DNA from 2 places in the Cupriavidus sp. GW822-FHT06G04 genome. Region 1 is predicted to be linked to the other one. Evidence: predicted binding sites of a transcription regulator. Region 1 holds the regulator's gene; the other holds the start of a gene.

Region 1 (7,775 bases):
CAGATCGATCGTATCGTGCGTGACACGGTCTGCCTTCTTTTCCGTTGCCTGCACGCGGCGGGCGTGTGCCTCGGCGTTGGGCAGATCGTTGACCAACGCCTCGAGCTCGTGAGCGGCGGTCACTGCGCAGTCGGCGTGCTGGTTGAAGTATTCGAAGAACTTGCCCTCAGTGGGCATGAATCGACCGAACATGAAATGTCCTTGTGGCGCGCCTCACGGCAGCGCTCGGTTGTGTTGCAAATGGGAGGCAGAGCAATTGCACGACAGCCGCCTCGTGGGCGGCTGTCATCAAAGCGCAATATTTTACAGGGTTGCACCGTCCAGCGGTGTAACCCGTGGATATCAGGTGTCGTTGTCGAAGAACGCAGGACCGCCGCTGAAGTTGTCGAACTTCGTGAACTGACCGAGGAAAGTGAGACGGACCGTGCCGATCGGGCCGTTACGCTGCTTGCCGATGATGATCTCGGCCGTGCCCTTGTCCTGCGAATCGGGGTTGTAGACTTCGTCGCGGTAAATAAACAGGATCACGTCGGCATCCTGTTCGATAGCGCCCGATTCGCGCAAATCCGACATCACGGGCCGCTTGTTGGGGCGTTGTTCGAGGCTCCGGTTCAACTGGGACAGCGCGATAACCGGACAATTGAGTTCCTTGGCCAACCCCTTTAATGACCGGGAGATTTCCGAAATCTCCGTGGCGCGGTTCTCGCCGCCACCGGAACCGGACATCAGCTGCAGGTAATCGATGATGATCAGGCCCAACTGCCCGCACTGGCGCGCCAGCCGGCGCGAGCGCGCACGCAGCTCCATCGGGTTCAGGGCGGGCGTCTCGTCGATGAATAGCTGCGCATCGTTCATGCGCTGGATCGAATGCGTCAGGCGCGGCCAGTCCTCGTCGAGTAAGCGGCCAGTACGCAGCCGATGCTGATCGAGCCGGCCCACCGAACCAAGCATACGCATGGCCAGCTGAACGCCCGCCATTTCCATGGAGAACACGGCCACCGGCAAGCCTTGCTCGACCGCCACATGCTCGCCGATGTTCAGCGAAAACGCGGTCTTACCCATCGACGGGCGACCGGCCACAATGATCAGGTCGCCGGCCTGCATGCCGCTGGTCATCCGGTCGAGGTCGATGAAACCGGTTGGCACACCGGTCACATCCGTGGATGTGTCGCGATGGTAAAGCTCGTCGATGCGCTCCACCACCTGCGTCAGCAGCGGCTGAATCTCCTGGAAGCCCTTCTGGCCGCGCGATCCTTCTTCCGCGATGGCAAAAACCTTCGATTCGGCTTCGTCAAGCAGTTCGCGCACTTCGCGACCCTTGGGCGCGAAGGCGGCCGAGGCAATGTCGTCGGCAACCGTGACGAGTTTTCGCAACACGGACCGCTCGCGCACGATCTCCGCGTAACGGCGGATATTCGCCGCGCTTGGCGTGTTTTGCGCCAGCGAATTCAGGTAGGCAAGCCCGCCGACCTCCTCGGCTTTGCCCGCTACCTGAAGCATTTCATAGACGGTGATCACGTCCGCAGGCTTGGTCGCCGAAATCAGGCGCGCAATGCTCTGGAAAATCAGGCGATGGTCAAAACGGTAGAAATCCGCTTCGGAAAGGAAATCGGCAATCCTGTCCCATGCGGCGTTGTCCAGCAACAGCCCGCCGAGCACCGACTGCTCGGCCTCGATCGAGTGAGGAGGGACTTTGAGACTATCTAGTTGGGGGTCTGCGGCGGGCGCGTTCATGGGGGGCAATTATAGCGGCGCCAGAGGCCGCGCAAACAAAAAAGGCAGGAGCATGGCTCCTGCCTTTCGGCGCATGGGACGTGCCAGCGCTTTGCCGGCACATCGCAAGCAAAATACAACTTAGACGTGCTCGCCCAGAACGGACACGGTCACGTCGACCAGCACGTCGGTGTGCAGCGAAACGCCAACGGTGTAATCGCCAACCATCTTCAGCGGACCGTTCGGCAGGCGCACTTGCGACTTCTCGACCTTGAAGCCTTGGCCATCCAGGGCTTCGGCGATGTCGGCGTTGGTCACCGAACCGAACAGACGGCCGTCCACACCCGACTTCTGGGTGATCTGGACGGTCAGGCCGTTCAGCTTTTCGCCTTCGGTTTGCGCAGCGGCCAGCTTCTCGGCGGCGGCCTTTTCCAGCTCAGCGCGCTTCACTTCGAATTCGGCGATGGCGGTTTGCGTAGCACGGCGAGCGCGCTTGGTCGGGATCAGGAAGTTACGTGCGTAACCGTCCTTCACGCGAACGATATCGCCCAGGTTGCCCAGGTTGATGACTTTTTCCAGCAGAATGACTTGCATCGTATATTTCTCCTTGCGGTCCTGGGCTATCAGTTCTTGTGCAGGTCGGTGTACGGCATCAGCGCCAGGAAGCGGGCGCGCTTGATGGCCGTATCCAGCTGACGCTGATAGTGCGCCTTGGTACCGGTCAGACGGGCCGGCGTGATCTTGCCGTTGTCGCCGATGAAGTCCTTCAGCGTGTCCAGATCCTTGTAGTCGATCTGTTCGACGCCAGCCACCGTGAAGCGGCAGAAACGCTTACGCTTGAACAGCGGGTTCTGTTGCTGGAAGCGCTTCTTGTTCTTGTTGTCACGTTTGACGAATGCCATGATTCAATCCTTTTCGAATGCTTTACATCGAGTGATGTGAAAGATCAGTGTCTTGCTGTTGCGGTGCTTGCGAGCCAGAAATCCCTCGCAGTCGAGCAGCGCGCCAAGCGGGAACCGCTCGAGCCGCTGAGCCATGGCGCCTATGCCCATGGCCACGATCGCAAATTCCACCTGCCGGGGCGTTTCCGCCTCGACTGCCTCGCCCGCGTACTGCAGAAAGCAGTTGACGACGGGCACTCCGGCAGGGGTATAGCGCAGCGTGTCCCGCTCCGCGAGCGTGGCGGTCAGCCGTAGCTGGTTCACCGCGACACAGCAGTCCGCACTTAGGCGGCCTGACCTTCCGTGGTCGTTTGCGCTGCCTTGCGGGCTTCTTCGCGCTGAACTTCCTTCATCATCGGCGAAGGAGCGGTTTCGGCCTTCTTGGTCTGGACGATCAGGTGACGCAGCACGGCGTCGTTGAACTTGAACGCGTGTTCGAGTTCAGCCAGCGTGTCCTTGCCGCATTCGATGTTCAGGCAAACGTAGTGAGCCTTGGCCAGCTTCTGGATCATGTAGGCCATCTGACGGCGGCCCCAGTCTTCCACGCGATGAACCTGACCGTTTTGCGACGTGACCAGCTGCTTGTAGCGCTCGATCATCGCCGGAACTTGTTCGCTCTGGTCCGGATGGACGATAAATACGATTTCGTAATGACGCATTGACGCTCCTTATGGATGAGCCACCCGGGCGTCAAGTCCGGTGCGGCAAGGTTGGATAGCCGGCGAGTATAGCCCGAAAACCGGATGACCCGCAAGGATACGTACCGGATTGGCTTCAGTGTGCGGCAAACAGCGCCTGCAGCCGCTGCGGGTCGCGCGCCAAATGCAGATCAGCCGCCAACAGCAGCAGGAGCAACACGCGCGCCTTATAGGGATTCAGGTCTGTGGCTGATACAAACATGCCCACTTCCGGGCGGACCGTCTCGGGAATAGCAACGTGTCCGGCACAGGTGCGGGAGCTGCGCACCACCGCCACGCCCTGGCCAGCCGCATCGGCCAGCGCCGCCGCCAGCGTTTCGTGGATCGACCCATTGCCGGCCGCCGCGACGACAAGCCCCTGCACACCCGCGGCAACCAGTGCATCGATCGCAATGCGCCCGGGTTGCGCATAGCTCGACACAATTTCCACCTCCGGCCAGTCAGTCGGTACGGGCAGACGCTGCACCGGCACCCGGCCCTCGGCTGGTGCGCGATGGAATCGAATATAGGCGTCCTGGACGAATCCCAGCGGACCGCCCGCCGGCGAGGCGAACGCATCGACCGCCGATGTGTGCATCTTGGCGACATCGCGCGCCGCATGAATCTGCTGGTTCAATACCACCAACACGCCCTTCCCTCGCGCCCCGGTACTGCCAGCCACGCGCACCGCATCGAGCAAGTTCAAGGGCCCATCCGCCGACAGCGACGTGGACGGCCGCATGGCCGCCGTCATGACAATGGGAATCGGACACGTCTGCGTCAGGTGCAGGAACATCGCCGTTTCTTCAAGTGTATCGGTCCCGTGCGTGATCACTATTCCGTCGACATCCTCGCTGGTGGACCAGTACGCCAACCGTGCAGCCAGGCGCTCCCACAAGTCGAACCGCAGGTCCTTGCTATCGATCTGCGCCACTTGCTCGGTCTCGATCCGCGCGACGGCAGCGAGCGCGGGCACAGCGTCTACGAGCTGCGATACCGGCACGGTCGCCGCCTGGTAGCGCGCGCTGCTGGCGGGGTTTCCGGACGAGCCGGCAATCGTGCCGCCCGTGGCGAGGATGACGATTCGAGGCAAGGAAGCTGACATGTCTGATCAGTAAGTTGGAGCTCGGCGATTGTATCCGTCACGCCCGCGCGCCCCAACCGCGGCAAACCCGCGCGCAGCAACGGCCACCCACGGCTTTGCAAGCCCGCTGCAAATTGTGCTTGCACTTCACTCGATACTGTATAAAATCACAGCATACTGTTTAAACATACAGTGCTTCGGCACGAGACCGGCGAACCATGGCGACCCTGACACCCCGGCAGCAGCAGATTTTCGATCTGATCCGCGATGCAATTCAGCGTACAGGCTTCCCGCCGACGCGCGCTGAAATCGCCGCCGAATTCGGCTTCTCCTCTCCCAATTCGGCTGAGGAGCACCTGCGAGCGCTTGCGCGCAAGGGTGTTATCGAGTTAACGCCCGGTGCATCGCGGGGCATCCGGCTAAAGGTTTCGCGCAGCGATTCCGAGCGGCCGGACCAATTTTCCTTGCCGATGGCAGGCGTGCTGCAATTGACGCTGCCGCTGGTTGGCCGCGTCGCGGCAGGCAGCCCCATCCTGGCGGCCGAACATATCGATCGCCAATACCAGGTGGATGCCTCGGTGTTCGACGAGCGCCCCGATTATCTGTTACGCGTGCGCGGCCTGAGCATGCGCGATGCAGGCATCCTAGACGGCGACCTGCTGGCCGTAAAGAAAGCCAACGAAGCACCGAACGGAAAGATCGTGGTGGCGCGCATCGGCGAGGATGTCACCGTCAAACGCCTGAAGAAACGCGGCGAATCGATCGAACTGATCGCCGAGAACCCGGACTTCGCAAACATCGTGCTGGAGTCCGGACGAGACGAATTTTCACTGGAAGGCATCGCTGTTGGCCTGATCCGGTCGTCAGGATTCTAGCCTTAGCGAGACACCCAGGCTCCCAGTCTGGACCAGGCAGTACAACCTTCTGCCCTGGTCACCCGCTTTGCTTTGCCCATGCCGCCCCGTCCTCTCAGGACGACGGGCGCGGACTCTTGCTGTCGCAAATTACGAGGTGCTGCCATGCTGCAATCGAACACCGTCGCTTCCCGTCGCCCAGTCAAACCGGTGCCGTTCCGCCAGATCAAGGGCGTCCGCGTCTACCAGGGCGCCCAGCGCCGCACGATGGTCGGCAATATGGCGGCAATCTGCCGCATGCTTGAACTCGACGATCTGCCGGCGAAACCACTTGCTGTCTGAGGCCCCGAGGTCGAAGACGTGAAGGCCCGCGCCGATCGAATCGGCGCGGGGTGAAGGTGGGATAGAGACTATTAGCGCGCCGGGTCATGGATAGTCGATACCCGGCGGGAGCACACTGGAGATGGCTCCCTCAGAACGCGTTGGGCCGTGGCCGGAGAGTGCGCGTCACCTTGTCCCAGAGGGCGATGGACTCGCCTTCGGTTAGGGAAACGCGATCCAGCTCATGCAGATTTAACAGTTTGTTGGGCGCGCCCACATCCAAATCCAGAGATATCAACGGGGATAGCGGACTGCCGATCACGCTATTGGCTTCAAGGGAAAAATGGAACCCCTGGATGCGTAGCACCGTTTTCCCCGCCATCAACCATTCTTCGGCTGGCAAGTCCTTCAGGGCTACGGAACCATTCCGTAGCGTACGCCCGCTGCTTCGACTCAGCGCCGTCCTGATCTGTGCGCCTCGCTGCAATAGTGAATCCTCAGTTTGGATATCCGAATCCGTATCGATGTTGAAGCTGACATCGTCATGGCCGTTCAACACAAACATAGTGCTGGTATTCTCTCGATCACGCGCCTTGCCCTGCAAGAATCCACCTTGGAAACACACTCCCGGCTCGCCTGGAATCTCATCATCGGAGCGCCCTCTGGCCCTCGATAGCAGTGAGATGACTTGGCTAAGACGCTCGGAGACATTGGTCATGTCAGGATCGTCTCTGATAGAGGGTTGATCCTTGAAGTACAGCGAATCCTTTGCCGAAGACGCTGCGACCTGCATTTTGATTTGATGCCCACTGTTCCATCTGTAGGCTTCGATGATGCGTATGCTGTCCGGATCTTCGTAAATACTTCCCAAAGATACGAAGTACCGAGAATCCGGAATCCCTTTGACTTCCTGGTCGGCATACAGAAACCGATAGCCGAAATAGCTCTTTGCAGTCGTCAGCTCATCGCTACGATTTTGAATCGCCCGACGGTGTGCATCGATCGTCATGGGCTCGGTGCTGATGTGTACCCCCTCGACCTTGATGGACTGGAAGATATGGACGTCGGCCGGCATGTCGATCAGATAGCGACCCACGCAGCGTGGCGTCAGGTGTGCAGTCAAGTCTTTCACAATGGCTTGTTCCTGGGAGGTAAGGGGTCGGTGGCGGTTGCATCCCTGCAGTGAGAGAGCAAGACATACGGCCGCCGTCAGCAAGGCGACCTTCGGGCGCAACTCCATTTCATAGGCGCAGAAGTCGCGGGTCTGACGGGTTTTTGAAAAGCGGAAGATGCAGCCGGAGAATTGCCGAGGCTCGGAGCCGTCGCCGGGGTCGATCGAGAACGTGGCATCGCGGCGCACGTACTCCATCCGGTCCAGATCCATCGGATGGGTCAATCGGATCTTGACGCTGTAGGGCTCACCCAGGCGCTCCGTGGCTTCGAATGACACCACGGAGAGGCCGGCGGCACTATTCGCTCCGAGCACCTTCAGGTGATAGGGCTGCTGTCCAGTCACGGACCTTGGCAGCCCGTCGCCCCATGATTTCAGTTCATCCGTCACATCCATCACTGTTGCTTGCTCCTTACCAGCCGTGATCGCGTTCTCCGAACAGGCCGTCGCTTGCGACGCGAGGCCGACATCCTCGTGCGTCAAAACCTTACGCCGCTATCCCACAAGCGAGAACAGCCGATGCGTCGCGCAAACAACAGAAACTGAATAAAATCTAAAATAATGTTTTTATGATTTACAGATATTTATTTTTTCCTTATTAAAAGCACGAATTATAAAATACAAGATATTCCGATATATATATTTTTAACTCGGATGAGCCCCAGCCGGGGCGAACGACAAACCCTTCACCGGTGGCTAGGCGCAGGCAGAGCGGCCGCCTGCTGCAGCACTACCGGGAGACAAATGGAAAAGGCAATGTGAACCGGCAAGCGCGCCAAACAGCCCGGCGCCAAGCGCTGGGACATCATCGATGAGACGAGGTCCCAACCAAGCTACGAGAGTTGCAACAAGCGGGATGAGTGAGCAGGCTAAAGTGGAAGCGACCGGGGCCCACCGCCGTATGGATATCCAGAAAGCAAAACAGCCGCTTGTGTAAGCGGCTGTTTTGCAAGGAAATTTTTGGGGTGGCTGATGGGACTCGAACCCACGACGACAGGAATCACAATCCTGGAC
Region 2 (7,775 bases), on a different contig from region 1:
GTTGGCCGTGAATGTGTGGGGCGATGCCGGCTCGGCGGCGGGTGCGGGGGCTGCAGGCGGGGCGGCGTCCGGTGCGGTCTGCGCGAACGCAACCGGGGCGGCGAGGCTGAGCAGGACCGCAGCGGCGCTGACTGCGAGGCTCGACGTCTTCATCTGGTTTTCTCCTTTTCCTTGATCTTCGCGGGCTCGTTAAGAGGGATCTGCTGCTTTTTTTGCTCTTGGGCTGTCGACGCTCCTGGACACCGGTACTGCAACTGCCGTGCCAGCTGATCCGCCCCGTGCCAGCGCATGCCTTGCCAAGGCACCGCGGATCGTCGGCAAGCGCGGTCGGCACCACTTGCCGAACGATCCCGCGCACATGGGATCCCTCCTAAATTGCGAGAAAAGATGTGAGCAAGCCTTGTCGGAGCTTTCATGGCGGCGGCCGAAGCGCCATAATCCGCGTCAGGAAGGGTCAAGTGCAGCGCGCATGGCGTATCGCGTCCGCGCATCGCCCGGTCGGCTGCCACCCAGCCCGTTGCGCCCCAGTCGGGTGCATCGGACAAGCGCGGCGATGAGCACCACCATCTGCCGCATCGCCCCATTGCGGTGCATGCGTGACAAATGCGTCATCAAAGTGCGGCAGACCAGCCCTGAAATATCAAATTGGTCACTACAGGAGTTCCAAATGAAACCGACCGATCTCTTCAACGACCTGCAAAACAAGATCAGCGAAGCGCTGCGCAACTCGCCTGCCAAGGACATCGAGAAAAACGTGCGCAGCATGATGAGCCAGGGCTTTTCCCGCCTGGACCTGGTCACGCGCGAGGAATTCGACGTGCAGTCGCAAGTGCTGGCGCGCACCCGCGCGCGCCTGGAAGAACTGGAAGCCCGCGTCGCGGCGCTGGAAGCCCGCGCCGGCGCCGGCACACCGTCGACAGGGGTATGACCCGGCGCGCCAGCCGCCCCGCGCAACGCCAGCAAGGCCACCGTGATCCGGTGGCCTTTTTCGTTAACACTTTCGAAAACGTATGAGCCTCGCTGTCCTGCGCAGCCGCGCGCTGACCGGCATCGACGCCCCGCCCGTCTCGGTGGAAATCCATCTGGCCAACGGCCTGCCCGCGTTCAATATCGTCGGCCTGGCCGATACCGAAGTGCGCGAGAGCCGCGAGCGCGTGCGCGCGGCCTTGCTGAACAGCGAATTCGAATTTCCGAACCGCCGTATCACCGTCAATCTGGCGCCGGCGGACCTGCCCAAGGAGTCGGGCCGGTTCGACCTGGCGATCGCGCTGGGCATCCTGGCGGCCAGCGGGCAAGTGCCGGGCGACAGGCTGGATACCTTCGAGTTTGCCGGCGAGCTGTCGCTGGCCGGCGATCTGCGCCCCGTGCGCGGCGCGCTGGCCATGGCAATGGGGCTGGCGCAAGACAACCGCGCGCGCGTATCCCACGGTCACGCGGCGCGGGCCTTTATCGTTGCAGGAGACAACGGCCGCGAGGCGGCGCTGGTCGAAGACCTGTCGGTGTTTGCCGGCGCCACGCTGCGCGACGTCTGCCATCACATCGGACTGCCGCCCGAGCAGCCCTTGCCGCGCGCCCAGCCGCCTCGCCGCCCCGTCGACACCGACGCCGGCCCGGACATGCGCGACGTGCGCGGCCAGGCGCAGGCCCGCCGCGCGATGGAAATCGCCGCGGCGGGTCAGCATTCGGTGCTGCTGGTCGGGCCGCCGGGCACGGGCAAATCGATGCTCGCCCAGCGCTTTCCAGGCCTGCTGCCGCCGATGACCGAAGCCGAGGCGCTGGAGGCCGCCGCGCTGCAAAGCCTGTCGACCGGCGGATTCCACCCGGCGCTGTGGGGACGGCGGCCATTCCGCAGCCCCCACCACACCGCCAGCGCGCCGGCCATGGTCGGCGGCGGCGGCAATCCACGCCCCGGTGAAATTTCATTGGCCCATCACGGCGTGCTGTTCCTCGATGAACTGCCGGAGTTCGAGCGCCGCGTGCTGGAAGTTCTGCGCGAGCCGCTGGAAACCGGCCGCATCACGATATCGCGCGCCGCCGCACAGGCCGATTTCCCGGCGCGTTTCCAGTTCGTCGCGGCCATGAACCCATGCCCATGCGGCTATCTGGGCCACCCCACGCGGATGTGCCGCTGCACGCCGGACCAGATCCAGCGCTACCAGTCGCGCATCTCGGGCCCATTGCTGGATCGCGTGGACCTGCAGATCCATGTGCCCGCGCAAAGTCAGCAGGAAATCTTCGATGGCCCGCCCGGCGAGCCAAGCGCCGTGCTGCGCGATCGTGCGGTGCTCGCGCGGCAGCGCCAGTTGGCGCGCCAGGGCATGCCGAACAGTGCGCTGGCGGGCCGCGACATCGACACGCATTGCCCGCTCGACGCCGAAGCCCAGACGCTGCTGCGCAGCGCGATCGAAAAGCTTGGATGGTCGGCGCGCGCGTATTTCAGGGTTCTCAAGGTGGCGCGCACGATTGCCGATCTTGCCGATTGCGACGTGCTGGACGCCGGCCACGTGGCCGAAGCGATCCAGTACCGGCGCGTCCTGCGCAGCGCCTAGGCGTGCGGAATGCGCGGCCGGCCGCGCCTGGCCGATTCCAGACGAACAAATGCCCGCCGAGGCGGGCAGGGATGGGCGGCAAGCGTGGCGCGTCACACCGGCGGTTCGCCAGGCGGGGCCGGCGGGTCCTCGATGGGCGGTTGGTCGGGCGGAAATCCCGGTGGCTGCGGTTCGTCAGGCGGGGGCTCGCGATGGGCGCCGGGCAGGATTCTCGGTCGATGGACATCTCGCATTGCACTCTCCAGGCATTGGCAATCACTCCCATTGAAGCAAACTCGGCCGCCCGATGCCAGCGACGCGCGATCCTCGCGCACCGCGCGCCTTGGGAAGATCAGGCGCGATCAGGCGTGATGGCGGCGCACGAAGAACAGCGCCGTGCCGACTGCCATCAGCACGCCGCCGAAGAAACGGTTCTGCCAGCGCACGGCGCGCGCATTGCGGAACAGGCCCTGCATGCGCGATGCCAGCAGCGCATAGCCATGCATCACGATCAGATCCACAAAGCACATCGTGGCGGCCAGAATCGCCAGTTGCACACCGAGCGGATGGCTCGGGTCGATGAACTGCGGCAGCACCGCGACCATGAAAATGATCCCCTTGGGATTGGTCACGTTGGTCAGCAGGCCGGTGACAAATCGACGGCGCCGGCTCATGACCGTGACGCGGACATCGCCCTGTCGCCCGTTTGCGTCCTGCGGACTGGTTTGCACCTTCGCACGCCACTGCTGTACGCCCAGGTAGATCAGATACATCGCGCCGATCGTCTTCACGACGAGGAAGGCCTCTTCGGACGCCAGCAGCAACGCACCGAGCCCACCGCCTGCAATCAGCAGGATGACCACCAGCCCGGTCTGCAGCCCCAGGATCGTCGTCGAGGTCTTCTTCAATCCGTACGACAACCCGTGGCTCATCGACAGGACGGCGCCGGACCCCGGCGAAACGGCAATTACCCAGCACGCCGCAAAATAGGCCAGCCAAACTTCCCAACGCATTGCTGCTCTCCCTTGATCGATAACGTTCTAAAACGGGTGAAAACCGCCGAGAAACTGTTCGACCTGCTCTGCCTGGCGCGCATCGCGCGCGGCGTCGCCGGCTTCCAGTACCACGGCCTGATAAACGTGCAAACCTGTCGCCACCAGTCGCGCGGTCAGCCGGCGCGGCGCTTTGTCCTGTGGCGACACGCCGGCCACCGACACCTCCACGGCGTCGAGCGGGACCGGCGGTTGCGCGGCCGACATCACGGTGACCTGCCGCGCGTGCGGCGGCGTATCGGGATGCGCGCCGAGGTTGGCCACGAGGCCGGCCTGCATCGACGCCAACGCCTCGCGACGTAGCTCGGCGTCATTGGTCGGCAACGTGACGACGCCAACCGCAAACAGGGTTTCGCCGATGCGCGCCGCCTCCATCGTCATCGGCATTTTCCGGCCGGCGATCGATACATCGCGCGCGGCGCTGGTGGGCTTGCCGGGATAGAGCGCGGCATATTTGCCATCGTTGGAAATGGTCGTGCGCCAGTCGTATTTCGGCGAACACGCCGACAACGCGCACCAGAGCACGGCGCACAGCAGATAGACACGCTTGCGGAAGCGAAGCATTGGGGACATGAAAAATGGGGGCGGCCGGCGCGTGCGCCCAGCCGCGGCACGGGCGCACGCAAGCCGGTATTATCCGGGAAGCCGCGCGCCCGCGCATTCGAAAATGACACCGGGCCCCTGGCAAGCTTGAATTTGCGAGGTCGATATGTCTGCACGCCCCCCGATGCGCACCGCCGCGATCTTCACATGGATGGCCCTGGCGCTGGCCAGCGCCGTCGGCGCGGCCCACGCTGCGTCGCACCTGCCCGCCATGACCGACATCGCCGCACAGACCAGCGCCGCGGCCAAGCGCGGGGAACCGCTGGTGGTACTGGTCAGTCTGCCCGATTGCACCTATTGCGAAACCGTACGCCGCAACTATCTCGGCCCGCAGTCGGCCACCGGCGAGATCGCCGCACGCGAAATCGACATGACCGCCGACACGCCGATCCGCGACGCCGATGGCACCATGACGACAGCCAGGCAATGGGCGCGGGCGCGCAATATCTCAATAGCGCCCACCGTGCTGTTCCTCGATCGCAATGGCCGCAATCTGGCCAATCCGCTGCGCGGCATGCAGCCCGATTTTTATGGCGCCTATCTGGAACAGGCCATCGACGAGGCCCGCGCCAAGATCGCCAGCAAATCCGCGGCATCCCAGTAGACATCGGTGCGGCCCGTCCCATGTGCGAGCGCAATTGGCTTTTCCTGCACAATTGCGGCGAATTGCCGCAGGGCAGTGGCGCCTTGCCTGTCCAGCCGGCGGCGGCGGCCGCGCGGCAGTAGAATAGCTGCCGACCCGGCATCAGGCCGCCCCGCTGGGCCTGTGCCCGTGGGCTTCGTTATTGAACCGGAGCCTCGTTCGGACCACGTCGTCGGGCTCCTGATCGAGTGCTTCATTCCCGGAACCAACACCTCATGTCCAATTCCGTCACCCCCGCCGCACCGTCACGCAAGCGCTGGCCCATCGCCGTCGCCGTGGTGGTCGTCGCGCTGCTGGGCTTCTTCGGCTATCGCGCACTGAGCCCGGCCAGCGCCGTTCCGGACGCCACCTTCACGTTGCTCTCGGGACAAAAAATCAGCACGACCGATCTCAAGGGCAAGGTCTACCTGATCAATTTCTGGGCAACCAGCTGCGTCACCTGCGTCAAGGAAATGCCGCAGATGGTCAACACGTACAAGCAATACAAGGACAAGGGTCTCGATTTCGTTGCCGTGGCGATGAACTACGATCCGCCGATGTACGTGGTCAATTACGCCAAGACGCGCGAACTGCCGTTCAAGGTGGCGATGGATTCGGACGGCGCGGCGGCCAAGGCATTCGGCAATGTCCAGCTGACGCCCACCACCTTCGTCGTGGACAAGAACGGCAAGATTCTCAAGCGCTACGTCGGCGAGCCCGAGTGGGATGCGCTGCACAAACTGCTCGATGGCGCGCTGGCCAGCGCGGCCTGAGCCATCGGAACGCTACTGAAAAGGTGCCCTGGAGGCACCTTTTTTGTTGTGCCGACGCACGGCCGATCCGCGCAGCTTGCCACGCCAAGCTGTATGGATATACAGTAGGCGCCAGTTTTCCATCCCCCAGCCCTTCCAGTTTGATCCCAGCCACCGTGTTACCGGACCTCGCCGCCGAACCCGACGCGCTCGACGAAGTCGCCGAGGCGCCGTCTTACCTTGCCCGACTGAATCCGGAACAGCGCGCGGCCGTGGAATACGCGGGCGACGCGCCCCTGCTGATCATCGCTGGCGCGGGATCGGGCAAGACCAACACGCTGGCGCATCGCGTGGCGCATCTGGTGGTGGGCGGCGCGGATCCGCGGCGCATTCTGCTGCTGACCTTTTCGCGCCGCGCCGCGGCCGAAATGGGCCGCCGCGTCGAACGTATCGTCGATCAGGCGCTGGGCACGCAAACCGGCGCGGGGCGCGCGGCGCTGCAATGGTCGGGGACCTTCCACGCCATCGGCGCGCGATTGTTGCGCGAATATGCGGAAACGCTCGGGCTGGCGCCCACCTTCACCATCAGCGATCGCGGCGACTCGGCCGATCTGATGCATGTGGTGCGACACGACCTTGGCTTATCGGAACAGACCTCGCGCTTTCCGCGCAAGGAAACTTGCCTGGCGATCTATTCGCGCGTGGTGAACACACAGTTGCCGCTCGAAGTGGTGCTGAAAACGCAGTTCCCGCGCTACACGATGTGGGCCGATGCGCTCAAGACACTGTTTGCCGCGTATGTCGAAGCCAAGCAGAAGCAGCAGGTGCTCGACTACGACGACCTGCTGCTCTATTGGGCGCAAGCGCTGACCGAACCGGCGCTGGCGCAGGATATGGGCGCACGCTTCGACCACATCCTGGTGGACGAATACCAGGACACCAACGCGCTGCAGGCGTCGATCCTGCTGGCGCTCAAGCCGCACGGCACCGGCCTGACGGTGGTCGGCGACGACGCGCAGTCGATCTACGCGTTTCGTGGCGCCACGGTGCGCAACATTCTCGATTTCCCGACGCACTTCACGCCGCCCGCACAACAGGTGACGTTGTCGCAAAACTATCGGTCCACCCAGCCGATCCTGCACGCGGCCAACGCCGTGATCGGCCTGGCCGCCGAGCGCTTCACCAAGGATCTCTGGTCGCTGCGCGAATCGGCGGAAAAGCCGGGCGTAGTGGTGGTCAACGATGAAGCCGATCAGGCGCGCTTTGTGGTGGAACAGGTGCTGGCGCGTCGCGAAGCGGGATTGGCGCTGATGCAGCAGGCCGTGCTGTTTCGCGCGGCCGATCATAGCGCGCAGGTGGAAATCGAACTGGCCCGCAGAAATATTCCCTTCGTGAAATTCGGCGGCCTGAAGTTTCTCGAATCCACGCACGTCAAGGACGTGATGGCCGTGGTGCGCTGGCTGGAAAATCCGCGCGATCGCATGGCCGGATTTCGTACGCTGCAACTGCTGCCCGGCGTGGGCCCGAAGACCGCGGCGCGCGTGCTCGAAGGGCTCGAAGCGGCCACCGAGCCGCTGATCGCGCTGGAAGCATTCGAAGCGCCGCCGGCCGCCGCGCCGGCCTGGGACGAACTGTTGACGCTCGCGCGCACGCTGATGGCGCCGACGTCGCCGTGGCCATCGGAATTCGAGCAGGTGATCGCCTGGTATTTGCCGCACCTGGAGCGCATGCATGATGACGCCGCGGCCCGCCAGGCGGACCTGCAGCAGATCGAGCGGATCGCCGCCACCTATGCATCGCGCGAGCGTTTTCTGACGGAACTCACGCTCGATCCGCCCAGCGCTTCGAGCGACGAGTCGGGCGTGCCCTCGCGCGACGAGGACTATCTGATCCTGTCGACGATCCACTCGGCCAAGGGCCAGGAATGGAAGGCCGTCTACGTGCTCAACGCAGTGGACGGCTGCATGCCGTCGGACCTGGCGACCGGCACCACCGAAGAAATCGAAGAAGAACGGCGGCTGCTGTATGTCGCCATGACGCGTGCGCGCGACCACCTCGACGTGATCGTTCCGCAGCGTTTCTACGTGCACAACCAGGTAGGATTCGGCGACCGCCACGTCTACGCTTCGCGCACACGTTTCCTGCCCAATCGCGTGATGCCGAATTTTTACAGCCGGTCGTGGCCGCCGCCGCCCATGCCGGGCGAGGCGCCGCCCAA

The links. The regulator LexA, encoded in region 1, represses DNA repair genes until DNA is damaged. The targets are predictions, from matches to a motif close to ACTGTATNNNNATACAGT.
Region 2: AC1RKI_RS02275 (ATP-dependent helicase) is a predicted target of LexA. The motif match lies at 5,667-5,684, and genes of this name have one in related genera.

The regions. Positions count from the first base shown of each region.
Region 1 covers NZ_JBXALD010000011.1:257,646-265,420, forward strand. The annotation lists gene AC1RKI_RS23640 (DUF47 domain-containing protein) at 1-192, opposite strand, end outside; gene AC1RKI_RS23645 (replicative DNA helicase) at 343-1,734, opposite strand; gene rplI (50S ribosomal protein L9) at 1,855-2,307, opposite strand; gene rpsR (30S ribosomal protein S18) at 2,337-2,615, opposite strand; gene priB (primosomal replication protein N) at 2,619-2,918, opposite strand; gene rpsF (30S ribosomal protein S6) at 2,939-3,313, opposite strand; gene AC1RKI_RS23670 (asparaginase) at 3,429-4,436, opposite strand; gene lexA (transcriptional repressor LexA) at 4,634-5,290, shown strand; gene AC1RKI_RS23680 (hypothetical protein) at 5,435-5,611, shown strand; gene AC1RKI_RS23685 (T6SS immunity protein Tli4 family protein) at 5,742-7,244, opposite strand; tRNA gene AC1RKI_RS23690 (tRNA-His) at 7,723-7,775, opposite strand, start outside.
Region 2 covers NZ_JBXALD010000001.1:483,652-491,426, forward strand. The annotation lists gene AC1RKI_RS02240 (TorF family putative porin) at 1-153, opposite strand, end outside; gene AC1RKI_RS02245 (accessory factor UbiK family protein) at 668-928, shown strand; gene AC1RKI_RS02250 (YifB family Mg chelatase-like AAA ATPase) at 1,011-2,549, shown strand; gene AC1RKI_RS02255 (LysE family transporter) at 2,891-3,541, opposite strand; gene AC1RKI_RS02260 (hypothetical protein) at 3,569-4,153, opposite strand; gene AC1RKI_RS02265 (thioredoxin fold domain-containing protein) at 4,290-4,787, shown strand; gene AC1RKI_RS02270 (TlpA disulfide reductase family protein) at 5,042-5,578, shown strand; gene AC1RKI_RS02275 (ATP-dependent helicase) at 5,734-7,775, shown strand, end outside.